4 regions of the Massilia timonae genome follow, and region 1 is predicted to be linked to each of the others. Evidence: predicted binding sites of a transcription regulator. Region 1 holds the regulator's gene; each other region holds the start of a gene.

Region 1 (3,192 bases):
TCCGCCAGAAGCGTGACGGCGGTCCCGACCTGTGGGTCGACGGCCAGGCCGAGCGCATCGAGTACGACGAGCGGTCGGAACTGGTGCGCCTGTATTCCAACGCCGTCGTGCGCGAACTGGAAGGCGCGCGCATGACCAACCAGATCACCGGCCCCTTCATTTCCTACGACAACCGCAAGGAAGTGGCCACGGTGCGCAACGACGAAAGCGGCAAGAGCGTCGCCGGCGGCGGGCGCGGCACCCTGATCCTGGCGCCCAAGCGCGCACCCGCCGGAGGCGTCCAATGACGGCGATTCCGATGGAGCTGGGCGATCGCAGCACCCTGGTCGTCAAGGGCCTGCAGAAAAGCTATGGCAAGCGCCTGGTGGTGCGCGACGTGTCGCTGCAGGTCGAATGCGGTGAAGTGGTCGGCTTGCTGGGCCCGAACGGCGCCGGCAAGACGACGTCGTTCTACATGATCGTCGGCCTGGTGCCGTCGGACGCCGGCTCGATCGACATCAACGGCACCGACATCACCAGCCTGCCGATCCACCGCCGCGCCGTACTGGGCCTGTCCTACCTGCCGCAAGAGGCTTCGGTGTTCCGCAAGCTGACGGTGGAAGAGAACATCCGCGCCGTGCTCGAGCTGCAGAAGGACAACGGCAAGCCGCTGTCGAAAGACCAGATCAACGAGCGCCTCGACACCCTGCTGGCCGACCTGCAGATCGAGAAGCTGCGCGAGAATCCGGCGCTGTCGCTGTCGGGCGGCGAGCGTCGCCGCGTGGAAATCGCGCGCGCGCTGGCGACCAATCCGCGCTTCGTGCTGCTCGACGAACCGTTCGCCGGCGTCGACCCGATCGCCGTGATCGAGATCCAGCGCATCGTGCGCTTCCTGAAGGAGCGCCGGATCGGTGTTTTGATCACCGACCACAACGTGCGCGAGACGCTCGGCATCTGCGACCGCGCCTACATCATCAACCAGGGCGCGGTGCTTGCCTCCGGCCGTCCTGACGACATCATCGCCGACGAGTCGGTGCGCCGCGTGTACCTGGGTGAACACTTCCGCATGTGAGCGACGCCTAGATGAAACAGTCCCTGCAACTTCGCACTTCGCAGCACCTCGCGCTTACGCCGCAACTGCAGCAGTCGATCCGGTTGCTGCAACTGTCGACGCTAGAGCTGCACCAGGAGATCGAGCAGATACTGGGCGATAACCCCTTGCTCGAGCGGCTCGACGATCCGCTCGACCGATCGGTGCGCCTGCTGGCCGATGGCGCCATCAACAATGCGCCCGCCAATGGCGAAGCGCCGCCGGCGCCCGGCCAGCAGGCCGAGGGCGAGGGTGCGCCGGCGCAGGAGGGCGAGGGGTTCGAGGGCGGCGCCGACAACGATCGCGTCGATGCCGACTGGAGCGACGGCGGCGCGCCATCGTCCGGCGGCGGCGAGGACGAGGACGGCCGCCCGCAACTGGAAGCCTGCGCCATCACGCTGCGCGAACACCTGATGGAACAGGTGCGCGAAGCCATCCTGTCGGCGCGCGACCGTGCGCTGGCCGAGCTGGTGATCGATGCGCTGGACGACAACGGCTACCTGGAAGAGCCGCTCGACGAGATTCACGCCAGGCTGCCCCAAGAACTCGAGATCGAGATCGACGAATTACGCTGCGCGCTGGCGCTGGTGCAGAGCATGGACCCGGTGGGCGTCGGCGCGCGCAGCGCGGCCGAGTGCCTGGCGCTGCAGATCCGGCGCATGCCGGGCGTGCCGCTGGTGACGCGGCGCATGGCCCTGACCATCGTCGAGGGTTACCTGAGCTGGTTCGCCCAGCGCGAGTACAGCAAGCTGAAAAAAGCGCTCGACTGCGACGACGAAGACTTGCGCGAGGTGCAGGCCGTGGTGCGCCAATGCAATCCGCATCCGGGCGCGGCGTTCGCTTCGAACGTGTCGGACTACGTGGTGCCGGACGTGATCGTGCGCCGTTCCAAGAGCGGCTGGGCGGTCACCCTGAACCCGGACGTGATGCCGCGCCTGCGCGTGAACAGCCTGTACGCGAGCCTCCTCAAGCAGGGCAAGAGCGAAGCGCAGATGGGCGCGCAGCTGCAGGAAGCGAAGTGGCTCATCAAGAATATGCGCCAGCGATTCGACACCATCCTGCGCGTGGCGGAGGCGATCGTCGAGCGCCAGCGCAACTTTTTCTCCCATGGCGCGGTTGCCATGCGGCCCCTTGTTTTACGTGAGATAGCTGATACACTAGGCCTACACGAGAGCACAATTTCTCGTGTCACAACGCAGAAATACATGCTGACCCCGCACGGCATGTTTGAGTTGAAGTATTTCTTCGGCAGCCACGTTGCCACCGAGGCGGGAGGCGAAGCATCCTCGACGGCAATCCGTGCGCTCATCGCACAATTGACAGGAGCAGAAGACCCTAGGAACCCATTGTCCGACAGCAAGATCGCGGAGATGCTCGGGGAACAAGGCATGGTCATCGCGCGCCGGACGGTTGCAAAATACCGTGAAGCCCTCAAGATACCCCCTGTAAGCCTCCGCAAGTCCTTGTAACTGCGCCGTCCACACCCGTCGTGCCTTGTCGCGTTGGTGTGGTCCACACGGTGCAACCTTTTCAAAGGAGTGTGTATGAACCTCACAATCAGTGGCCATCATCTCGAAGTAACCCCCGCCATCCGTGAATACGTTCAGAATAAGCTCGAGCGCATCATTCGCCATTTCGACCAGGTGATCGACACCCACGTCTTCCTGGCCGTCGACAACCTCACTGAAAAAGAAAAAAGGCAGAAAGCAGAGATCAACGTCCAGGTGTCGGGCAAGACCCTGCACGTGGCAAGCGTCGCGCAAGACCTGTACGCCGCGATCGACACGCTGATGGATAAGCTGGACAGACAGATCCTGAAACACAAGCAAATGCTGAAGGACCATAGCCGTACCTCGATCAAACGCCTGCCGGAAAACGGCGGCGAAGACGCTGCTGTCGCCTGATCAGGCGCAGGGCTCACACTAGCTAAGGGCGTCTGAGGGGACGCCCTTTTTGCATCCAGCTCCCCGATATGACGCGTTTCGTGTGTTCGGTAAAATGCATGTCTCTCCATTACGGATTACGCCATGACCGACCACGTCCTGACCCGCGTCGCCAACCGCACCGGCATCATCACCCTGGACCGCCCGAAGGCGCTCAATTCGCTGTCGCTCGAGATGGTG
Region 2 (3,192 bases), 330 kb from region 1:
GGTCGATGCGCAGCACGCCCATCTGGGCGCCGCGCCGGGCGCCGGCCGACTCCACCGTGCGGCACGAGGCGTCGAACACTTCCATGTACGACACCGGGCCGGAAGCGCGCGAGGCGGTGCCGGCCACCTTGCTGCCCAGCGGGCGGATCGCGGAAAAATCGTAGCCGACCCCGCCGCCGCGGCACATGGTCTCGGCGGCTTCGCTGAGCGCGGTATAGATGCCGGGCAGGCCGTCGCTGGCGCCGGAGATCGAGTCGCCCACCGGCTGGACGAAACAGTTGATGAGGGTGGCCGACAGGCCAAGGCCGGCGGCGGAGGCGATCCGGCCGGCGGGAATGAAGCCCTGCTGCTGGGCCTCCAGGTAACGGCGCTCCCATTCGGCGCGCTGCGTTGCCGGCTCGAGGGCGGCCAGGGCGCGTGCGATGCGCCGCTGCACGTCCCCGATCGTGCGTTCGTCGCCGCGCGCGTATTTTTCGCGCAGCACGTCCAGCGACACTTCCTGCGCGGGCAGGGCGCCGGCTGGTGCTTCTGGTGCATTCATGCCGGTCGCCCTATCCATGAATGCACCCGCCATCAGGGTTTGTTGATCGGCGTATCGCCCGATTTGTCGAGATGCGGCGGCAGCACGATGGTCGGATCTTCGGGCTGGGCCGGGAACGGCGCCGTGGCCGACGGCGCCGCGCCCGGCGGCGGGGTGGTCGACGTGGACGATGCCGAGGTGGAGGCGCCGGAAGCGAGGCGGGCTTCGAGTTCGATCACGCGCAGCTCGAGCGCTTCGAGCTTGGCGCGGGTCTTGGCAAGCACCTGGGCCTGGATATCGAATTCCTCGCGCGTTACCAGGTCGAGCTTGGCGAAGCCCGAGGTCATCGCGGCCTTGACGTTGCGCTCGATGTCCTTGGCCGGACCACTTTCGAATGCCTGGTTGATCTTGCCCTGCAAGTCGCTGAAGAAGTTGCTGTTGTTCATGTCCCTATCCCTTTCTGCCGGGTTGTATGCACCAAGTCGGTGCAAACGAGCCTGATTTGGTGCGTCACGCAACACGGCGGACGCCGCTCGCGCTCGGTTGTATTGAAGCAAATCGTATGTGAGGCGTGTTTACCAAAAAAACAAGGCCATTTTGCGCGCTTTTATGAGCTGGCACACATCCTGCTAAATGAAAGAGGAATAACGCATGAAAAAAGGATTCCAAACGCAGTAACTGTCAAAGGGGGTTTGTCATGAAGTGCAATGCAAAAATCAACGCAATCAGTCTGGCGATTCTGGCTTTCACCAGCGTCCCGGCCATGGCACAGGAACAACCCGCCGAACATCAGGTGAGCTACAACGTGGCCCTCACCAGCGACTACCGTTACCGCGGCCTGTCGCAAACCGATTCCGACCCCGCGCTGTCCGGCGGCGTCGACTACGTGCACAGCCCAACCGGCTTTTACGTAGGCACCTGGCTCTCCACCATCAAGTGGACGAAAGACCTGGGTGGCGACGGCAATATTGAATGGGATGTGTATGCCGGCAAGCGTGGCCAGTTGACCGACGAGGTCAGCTACGACGTCGGCGGCCTGTATTACTGGTATCCGGATAACAGCCTGGATCCGAACGCAAATACGTTTGAAATTTACGGCAAGCTCGGCTTCGGGCCCGCGTATATCAAGTATTCGCACTCGACGACCAATCTGTTTGGCACCGCCGACAGCAAGCGCAGCGGTTACCTGGACGTGGGCGCCGACATCGACGTCGGCAACGGCTTCCTGTTGAACCTGCACGTCGGCCGCCAGCGCGTGAAGAACAACAGCCCGGCGTCGTACACCGACTACAAGGTCGGCGTGACGAAGGACTTCGGGGTCGCCACCGTGGCCCTGGCCTGGCACAAGGCGAATACCGACGCCTACCTGAGTCCGGAAGGCAAGAACCTGGGCAAGTCAGCCGCCGTGCTGTCCGTGTCAAAAACTTTTTGATAGCAAAAGAGGCAATACCATGAAAATGATTACCGCCATCATCAAGCCCTTCAAGCTCGACGAGGTGCGTGAAGCGCTGTCGGAAATCAACGTACAAGGCATGACGGTGACCGAAGTGAAGGGTTTCGGTCGCCAGAAGGGTCACACCGAGCTGTACCGTGGCGCCGAGTACGTCGTCGACTTCCTGCCCAAGATCAAGATCGAAGCCGCCGTCGACGATGCCGTCGTCGACCAGGTGATCGACGCGATCCAGGGCGCCGCCCGCACCGGCAAGATCGGTGACGGCAAGATCTTCGTGGCCGACCTGAACCAGGTCATCCGTATCCGCACCGGCGAGACCGGCAACGACGCACTGTAAGAAGGAAAGTGTTCATGAAGCATATAACGACAAAAATCCTGACCGCCATGCTGGGCCTGGGCCTGGCCCTCCCGGCCATGGCGGCGCCGTCCATCAACAAGGGGGATACCGCCTGGATGTTCGTCGCCACGCTGCTGGTGATCATGATGGTGATCCCGGGCCTGGCGCTGTTCTACGGCGGCATGGTGCGCGCCAAGAACATGTTGTCGGTCCTGATGCAGGTCATGATGGTGTTTTCGCTGATCATCGTGTTGTGGTGCCTGTACGGCTACTCACTTGCTTTCACTTCCGGTAATGCCTTCATCGGCGGCTTCGACCGCGCCTTCCTGCAAGGCATCTGGGACCCGGTCGCCGGCACGTTCTCGATGGGCGCCACCTTCACCAAGGAGGTGATGATCCCCGAGTTCATCTTCGTCGCCTTCCAGGGCACCTTCGCCGCCATCACCTGCGCGCTGATCGTCGGTTCCTTCGCCGAGCGCGCGCGCTTCGCGGCGGTGCTGGCCTTCGTGGTGATCTGGTTCACCTTCGCCTACCTGCCGATGGCGCACATGGTCTGGTTCTGGGCCGGCCCTGACGCGATCACCGACGCCGCCTCGCTGGCCACCGTCACCGCCGGCGCCGGCTACCTGTGGCAGCAGGGCGCGCTCGACTTCGCGGGCGGCACCGTGGTGCACATCAATTCCGCGGTCGCCGGCCTGGTCGGCGCCTACGTGATCGGCAAGCGCGTCGGCTACGGCAAGGAATCGATGGCCCCGCACTCGCTGCCGATGACGATGGTCGGCGCCTCGCTGCTGTGGGTCGGCTGGTTCGGCTTCAACGCCGGTTCGGCGCTCGAAGCGGGCGACATCGCGGCGCTGGCCTTCATCAACACCCTGCTGGCGA
Region 3 (3,192 bases), 370 kb from region 1:
CGCCGTGCTGCATGCGCAGCTGGACGAAGCAGCTGCCCGATGGGCGAGCGCCGGCGTGACCCGCGCGCTGGTGTCGAACGTCGCCGGCCCACAGCTGGCCGGGCGCATCGCGGCCCTGCTGCCGGCCGGGATCGAGGTCGAATGGTTCGCCTCCAGCGTGGAGCGCGCCGGCCTGCGCAACGGCTACCGCGACCCCGGCCGCCTGGGCTGCGACCGCTTCGCCGCCGCCATCGGCGCGCGCGCCCTGGCGCCCAGGCAGAACCTGATCGTCGCCACCTGCGGCACCGCGACCACGGTCGACGCGGTGAGCGCCGACGGCCTGTTCGTGGGCGGCATGATCCTGCCCGGCCTGGCGCTGATGGCGTCCAGCCTGGCCAGCAACACGGCGCAGCTGCCGCAGGTAGTCCCTGGCGCCGTGCCGGCGCTGTTTGGCGACAATACCAACGACGCGATTCTCTCCGGCGTGCTGTCGGCCCAGGCCGGCGCCATCGAGCGCGCCGTGGCCGGACATGGCGCCTCTTCCTGCATCGTCTCGGGCGGCGCGGCGCCGACCATCGCGCCCGCGCTCAAGGTCGCGCACAGGGTGGTCGATAATATCGTGCTGGTCGGCCTGCAGGCGGCGACCGCCTGGAGAGAGGGGGAAGCACGGTGTTGAAATTCGTATTCTGGGCGCTGCTGGCCGCGAACGCGGCCTTGCTGGCGTATGGCCAGGGCATGCTGGGCCAGCCCGGCGCCGGTGAGCGCGAGCCAGGCCGGCTGAACAACCAGCTGGCGCCCGAACGCATCACGCAACTGACGGCGGTCGAGGCCAAGCGCGCGCTGGACGAGGCCGAGGCCATGGAAGCCGGCGACGCCGAAGCCCGCGCCGAGCCATCCGCCGCCGCGCCCTCGCCGGAGCCGGCGCCGCCGGCCGCCGTGGCGCCGGGCCTGATCGCCTGCGTCCAGGCCGGTCCCTTCAGCGCCGCCGACGCCCGCCGTTTCGAAACCCGGGTGGCCAGCCTGGACCTCGCTGCGCGCCAGTCGCGGGTCGACGTCCCCTTCCAGGAAGTGACCAGCCGCCTGGTCTACCTGCCTCCCAACGGCGGCCGCGAAGGCGCCCAGCGCCGCGCCGCCGAGCTCAAGGAACGCGGTGTCGAGAATTTTTACATCATGCAGGGCGACTCGCCGCTGCGCTGGGCGATCTCGCTGGGCGTGTTCAAGACCGACAGCGCGGCCCAGAAGCTGGTGGCGCAACTGCAGCGCCAGGGTGTGCGCGGTGTGCGGGTGCTGCCGCGTGGCCCGCAAGTCATGCGCCCCGCCTACCAGTACCGGGCGATCGATGCCGGTGCGCGCAGTCGGCTTTCCACGCTCATCGGCAACTTCTCCGGCGCCGACTTGCGCAACTGCGAATAACGTCGCGGTCGTGTATCGCATCCATCCAGCGCGCCACATGGCGCGCTTTTTTTATGCTGTGTGCGCAGTTGACCACCCGCAAGCTGTCGAATATCTTTACACTTAATTTTCCTCAAGAAATTTTAATTAACCAAAACAAACACTTATATCCTTGGCACACTATTTGCTCTATATCAAATTAAGTTGTTCCAATATAATTTGACGTTCCGAGGGGAAACCATGAAACAGATCATCACCGCCTTGCTGCTCGCCGCCGCCACGCTGTCGACCACCGCTGCCGCTGCACCCATTTCGCTGAACGGCTCGCTGGCCAACGGGATGCTGGATCAGGGCAGCTACAAAGTCGCTTTCATCAACGATACGCCGCTGCCAGAAAAATATACCTTCAATAGCCTGTCGTATTCGTTCTCCTTCAAGGACGATGGCGAACTGATGAAACTGACCTCGACCAGCGACCGCGACGAAGGCGAGTACGGCAAGGTCAAGAATGGCAAGAGCACCCGCGATGTGACGGTCACCAATACCCATACCTATACCGGTGAACAAGAGAGCGCCGCCCTGTGGTTCGGCGACTTCCTGCTCGGAAGCGGAAGCACCCAGCTCTTCGAGTCGAGCTATACCTCCCCGTCGAGCTTCCAGGAAATTTACGACGGCCAAAAATGCACGAAATGGTTCTTCTTCATCTGCAAACAATCGCACTCGCAATATTCGGATACCACGACCACGACGACGACCGTGAAGAAGGCGTACACCGGTGAGTTCACCATCAGCGGCACCGTGACGAACCAGTCCATCATCGATGCGCTGCTGAACGATGGCCAACTGACGTTCAAGCTGAAAGTGCTCGGCGACCTGATGCTCACCAACTCCGAGCTCCTGCTCGACTACACCAAAGTGGAAGAGCCGACCGAAGAGCCGGGCGAAGTGCCTGAACCGTCGAGCGTCCTGCTGGCCGGCGCCGGCCTGGCCGCCATCGGCTTCCTGCGCCGCCGCCGCACCGCCGCACAGGCATAAGCGCTTCTTTTCCGCTCGAAGAAATGGCCGGTTCGCCGGCCATTTTTCATGGCGCGGAGGTTCAGCGCGCCGCGTTCGACGAGGGGGCGATCAGCGCTGGACCACGATCGGCTTGAAGCCGAGGCTGGACGGCAGCGCACGCATGGCTTCCATCGCTTCGGCGCGGCTGGCGTACGGGCCGCCGTACAGGCGATTCAGGGAACCCACCTTGACCACTTCGAGCTTGCCCAGCTCGACGCCGGCATCGGCGATCTTTTCGCCCATCGCCTCGGCGGTGCCGGCGCGGCCATAGGCGCCGAGCTGGATGAAGAAGCGACCGGCCGGCGCGGGCGCGGACACCGGCTCGGCCTGGCTCACCAGCGCCGCGCTGTCGGAATGAATCCGGTCTTCCAGCATCAGCGCCTCGATCTCGGGCGGCGCCGATTGCGCGATCGACGCGACCTCGCGGCGCGCGGCCGCGATCTGCGCCGGCGGGACGATCGGATCGCCCGGGAACAGGCGCTCGATCTCGACTTCATGGCTGCCCTTGCCCAGCAGCCCGAGCTTGAGCGCCGCCGTGTACGAGACGTCGATGATGCGGCTGGAATGGAAGGGGCCGCGGTCGTTGATGCGCACCACCACCGAATTGCCGGTGTCGAGGCTGGTCACGCGCACATAGGACGGGATCGGCAGCGTCGGATGCGCGGCCGTCATCTTGTACATATCGTACAGTTCTCCGGACGCCGTGCGCTGGCCGTGGAACTTGACGCCATACCAGGTGCTGACGCCGCGCGCGCTGTACCGCTC
Region 4 (3,192 bases), 150 kb from region 1:
GTTCCTGGGTCAAGATGCTCATGTGCGTCCCTGCCTTAGCCGATCTTGCGAGCGGTGTTGATCACGTTGATGCCGTTGAAGCGCGCGGTCGACGAACCGTGCGAGACGATGCTGATCTGCGGCGGCTGTCCCTTGCCGTCGAAGAAGGAGCCGCCCATGCGCCAGTCGCGCTCGTCGCAGATCGCGCTGCAGCCGCCCCAGAATTCCTGGGTGTTCGACTGGTAGGCCACGTCTTCCAGCATCTGGCCGATCTTGCCGTCCTTGATCTCGAAGAACAGCTGGCCGCCGAACTGCGAGTTGTAGCGCTGCTGGTCGATCGAGAACGAGCCGTCGCCGATGATATAGATGCCCTTCTTGATGCCCTTGACCATCTCGTCCGGGGTCAGCCTGGCCTTGCCCGGCGCCAGCGACACGTTCGGCATGCGCTGGAATTGCACCGTGTTCCAGCCGTCCGCGTACGAGCAGCCGTGCGATTCCTTCTCGCCGATGATGTGGGCCTGGTCGCGCGTGGCCTGGAAGTTGACCAGGATGCCGTCCTTGATGATGTCCCAGCGCTTGGTCTTGACGCCTTCGTCGTCGTAGCCGATCGCGCCCAGCGAACCCGGGGTGGTCTTGTCGGCGAAGATGTTGACGATCGGGGCGCCGTACTTGAAGCTCTTCGACTTCAGCTTGTCGACCGTGGCGAAGCTGGTGCCGGCGTAGTTGGCCTCGTAGCCCAGCACGCGATCGAGCTCGGTCGGGTGGCCGACGTTTTCGTGGATGGTCAGCCACAGGTGTTCCGGCGACAGCATCAGGTCGTACTTGCCCGGCTGGACCGACTTGGCGGTCAGCTTGCGCTTGGCGTCGCGGCCCGCGGCGCGCGCGTCCTCGACGATGTCGTAGGTCTCGGTGTACAGCGTGGCGACGCCGCCGGCGGCCTTGATCTTGTGCTCGGGACGGGCGTCGAAGTATTCATAGCCCTTGCCCACCGGGGAGCTCAGGCCGTCGCGCGAGCGGAACTTGCCGGTGGCCTTGTCGACCGCGGTGGCCGACAGCGGCGCCCACAGGCGATGCACGTCCTGGTCGATATACGAGCCGTCGGTCGACGCGAAGTACTTCTGCTGGTTCACCTGGAACAGCATCGTGCGCATGAAGTTGGCGCCGCCTTCCATGCCCGCCTTGTTGGCGGCGATCAGCATGTCGGTCTTCTCCGCGATCGGCACCGTGCGCCAGTCCTTGGTGTACGGCGTGCTCCACGAAACCTCACCGACGCCCTTGACTGGTGCAAGCTGCACCGGTTCGGTCTGCAGCCTGGCGTTCGCTTTCGCGATCGCCACCGCCTGGCGCGCCGCGTTGGCGATGCCGTCGTTCGACATGTCCGAGGTCGCGGCGAAGCCGTAGGCGCCGTTCACGATGACACGCACGCCGACGCCGGCCGATTCGGTATTGGCCACGTTCTCGACGTTCAGGTCGCGGGTGGTGATGAACTGGTTGAGATAGCGTCCGATGCGCACGTCGGCGTAGCTGGCGCCGGCCTTGGTGGCGGCGTTCAGCGCGACGTCGGCCAGGGCCTTCTTGGCGGCGACGGGCATCGTGCTGACCAGTTCCTCGGCAGCGATCGCGCGACCGAATGGCAACAGCATCGAGGCGGCGGCCAGGCTGCTGAGATTGAGAAAGGTACGGCGTTCCATGTGTTCTCCTGAATGACCTACTTCCGGGCAGCGGTTCCGCAAACAGCTCGGCGCCGCTCTTGTATGTACATCGCTATTGTTTTGGATTTGCCTGTGTGCCACGCGGCAAACCTCTCAACGATAGCATCGACTTAACGTTTTGAATAGGCAATCTTTGTGCCACCTCAATGCAATGTTCTCTGCCTGTGCAAGGCACTGTCAGTACAATGAATATTCCACGCATATGCATATACGGCGAACGCTTGACTATGGAGGTTGCCTGTTCGATCATCCTCGGGCTGACGGCGGCGAACCGCCTGCCGTCCCACCCACCAAGGAGACCTCGCACGATGAAACGACTGATCCTGGCCGCGATGCTGGCAACCGGCCTTGCCGGCGCCGCGCACGCGGACGACGCCCTGAAATCCGCCATCGCCGGCGAACACCGCGCCGCCGCCAACAAGGCCCGCGACACCTATCGCCATCCTTACGAAACCCTGACCTTCTTCGGCATCAAGCCGAACATGACGGTGATCGAGCTGTCACCGGGCGGCGGCTGGTACACCGAGATCCTGGCGCCCTACCTGCGCGACCAGGGCAAGCTGTATGGCGCCGTGCCGGACGCCGAGAGCCGCGGCGGCAAGGCCTTCCGCGACAGGCTGGCGGCCAATGGCGCCGTGTACGGCAAGGTGACCCCAGTCCAGTTCGCGCCACCGGGCAACATCGCGCTGGGCGCGCCGAACAGCGTCGACATGGTGGTCACCTTCCGCAACCTGCACAACTGGCTGGGCAATGGCGACGACGCCGTGCTCACCGTGCTGAAGGAAGCGCACAAGGTCTTGAAGCCGGGCGGCGTGCTGGGCGTGGTCGAGCACCGCCTGCCGGCGAAGATGGAGCAGGACGCCAAGGCCTCGAGCGGCTATATGCACGAGGCATACGTGATCCGCATGGCCGAACGCGCCGGCTTCAAGCTGGCCGCCAAGTCGGAGGTGAACGCCAATCCGAAGGATACCGCCGACCATGAAAAAGGCGTGTGGACCCTGCCGCCGGTGCTGGCCAACAAGGACAAGGACCGCGAGAAGTACCTCGCCATCGGCGAGAGCGACCGCATGACGCTCAAGTTCGTCAAGCAGTAGGCATAAGCGCCACGTCGCGAAGGAAGGCCGGTATTCCTTCGCGACGATTCCCGTATTTCCTTTTGCGCCGCGTGTGGTTATTCTTCGGGATGCATCCTGAACCGTCCATTCGAAGGAAACCATGAAGACTCTGCCGACATTGCGCCTGGCCGCCCTCCTCCTTGGCGCCTGCGGCGCCGCGCACGCCCAGGACACCGTGCCGCCCGAGGTCCAGGCCATGCCTGCTCCCGCTCCTGCTCCCGCCCCGGCGCCCGCCGTCGCGCCCGCAGTTGCTCCCCCTGCCGCCAAGAGCGCCGTGCCCGCGCCGGTCCTGCCCGCGGTCGAGAACTCGGTCGTGAAGATCTTCGCCACGATCCGCCGCCCCGAACCCTATAAACCCTGGACCAAGGCGGCCCCAGCCTCGGTCA

What was found. The regulator sigma-54, encoded in region 1, starts transcription at its own class of promoters, with help from an activator protein. The targets are predictions, from matches to a motif close to TGGCANGNAANCTGCTTT.
Region 2: the regulator sigma-54 is predicted to act here: its motif matches at 1,136-1,153, upstream of LO55_RS03600 (TorF family putative porin).
Region 3: the regulator sigma-54 is predicted to act here: its motif matches at 1,545-1,562, upstream of LO55_RS03465 (PEP-CTERM sorting domain-containing protein).
Region 4: the regulator sigma-54 is predicted to act here: its motif matches at 1,815-1,832, upstream of LO55_RS05680 (TldD/PmbA family protein).

The regions. Positions count from the first base shown of each region.
Region 1 is NZ_JRYB01000001.1:1,140,554-1,143,745, reverse strand. Features, by position in the region: gene lptA (lipopolysaccharide transport periplasmic protein LptA) at 1-287, shown strand, start outside; gene lptB (LPS export ABC transporter ATP-binding protein) at 299-1,051, shown strand; gene LO55_RS05035 (RNA polymerase factor sigma-54) at 1,063-2,538, shown strand; gene hpf (ribosome hibernation-promoting factor, HPF/YfiA family) at 2,614-2,973, shown strand; gene LO55_RS05025 (enoyl-CoA hydratase/isomerase family protein) at 3,097-3,192, shown strand, end outside.
Region 2 is NZ_JRYB01000001.1:805,688-808,879, reverse strand. Features, by position in the region: gene LO55_RS03610 (adenosylcobalamin-dependent ribonucleoside-diphosphate reductase) at 1-541, opposite strand, end outside; partial or broken gene LO55_RS26930 (accessory factor UbiK family protein) at 739-966, opposite strand; gene LO55_RS03600 (TorF family putative porin) at 1,218-1,952, shown strand; gene glnK (P-II family nitrogen regulator) at 1,972-2,310, shown strand; gene amt (ammonium transporter) at 2,325-3,192, shown strand, end outside.
Region 3 is NZ_JRYB01000001.1:773,657-776,848, forward strand. Features, by position in the region: gene LO55_RS03455 (type III pantothenate kinase) at 1-655, shown strand, start outside; gene LO55_RS03460 (SPOR domain-containing protein) at 649-1,392, shown strand; gene LO55_RS03465 (PEP-CTERM sorting domain-containing protein) at 1,612-2,406, shown strand; gene LO55_RS03470 (septal ring lytic transglycosylase RlpA family protein) at 2,497-3,192, opposite strand, start outside.
Region 4 is NZ_JRYB01000001.1:1,289,363-1,292,554, forward strand. Features, by position in the region: gene LO55_RS05675 (TldD/PmbA family protein) at 1-22, opposite strand, end outside; gene LO55_RS05680 (TldD/PmbA family protein) at 36-1,670, opposite strand; gene LO55_RS05685 (class I SAM-dependent methyltransferase) at 2,000-2,785, shown strand; gene LO55_RS05690 (S1C family serine protease) at 2,907-3,192, shown strand, end outside.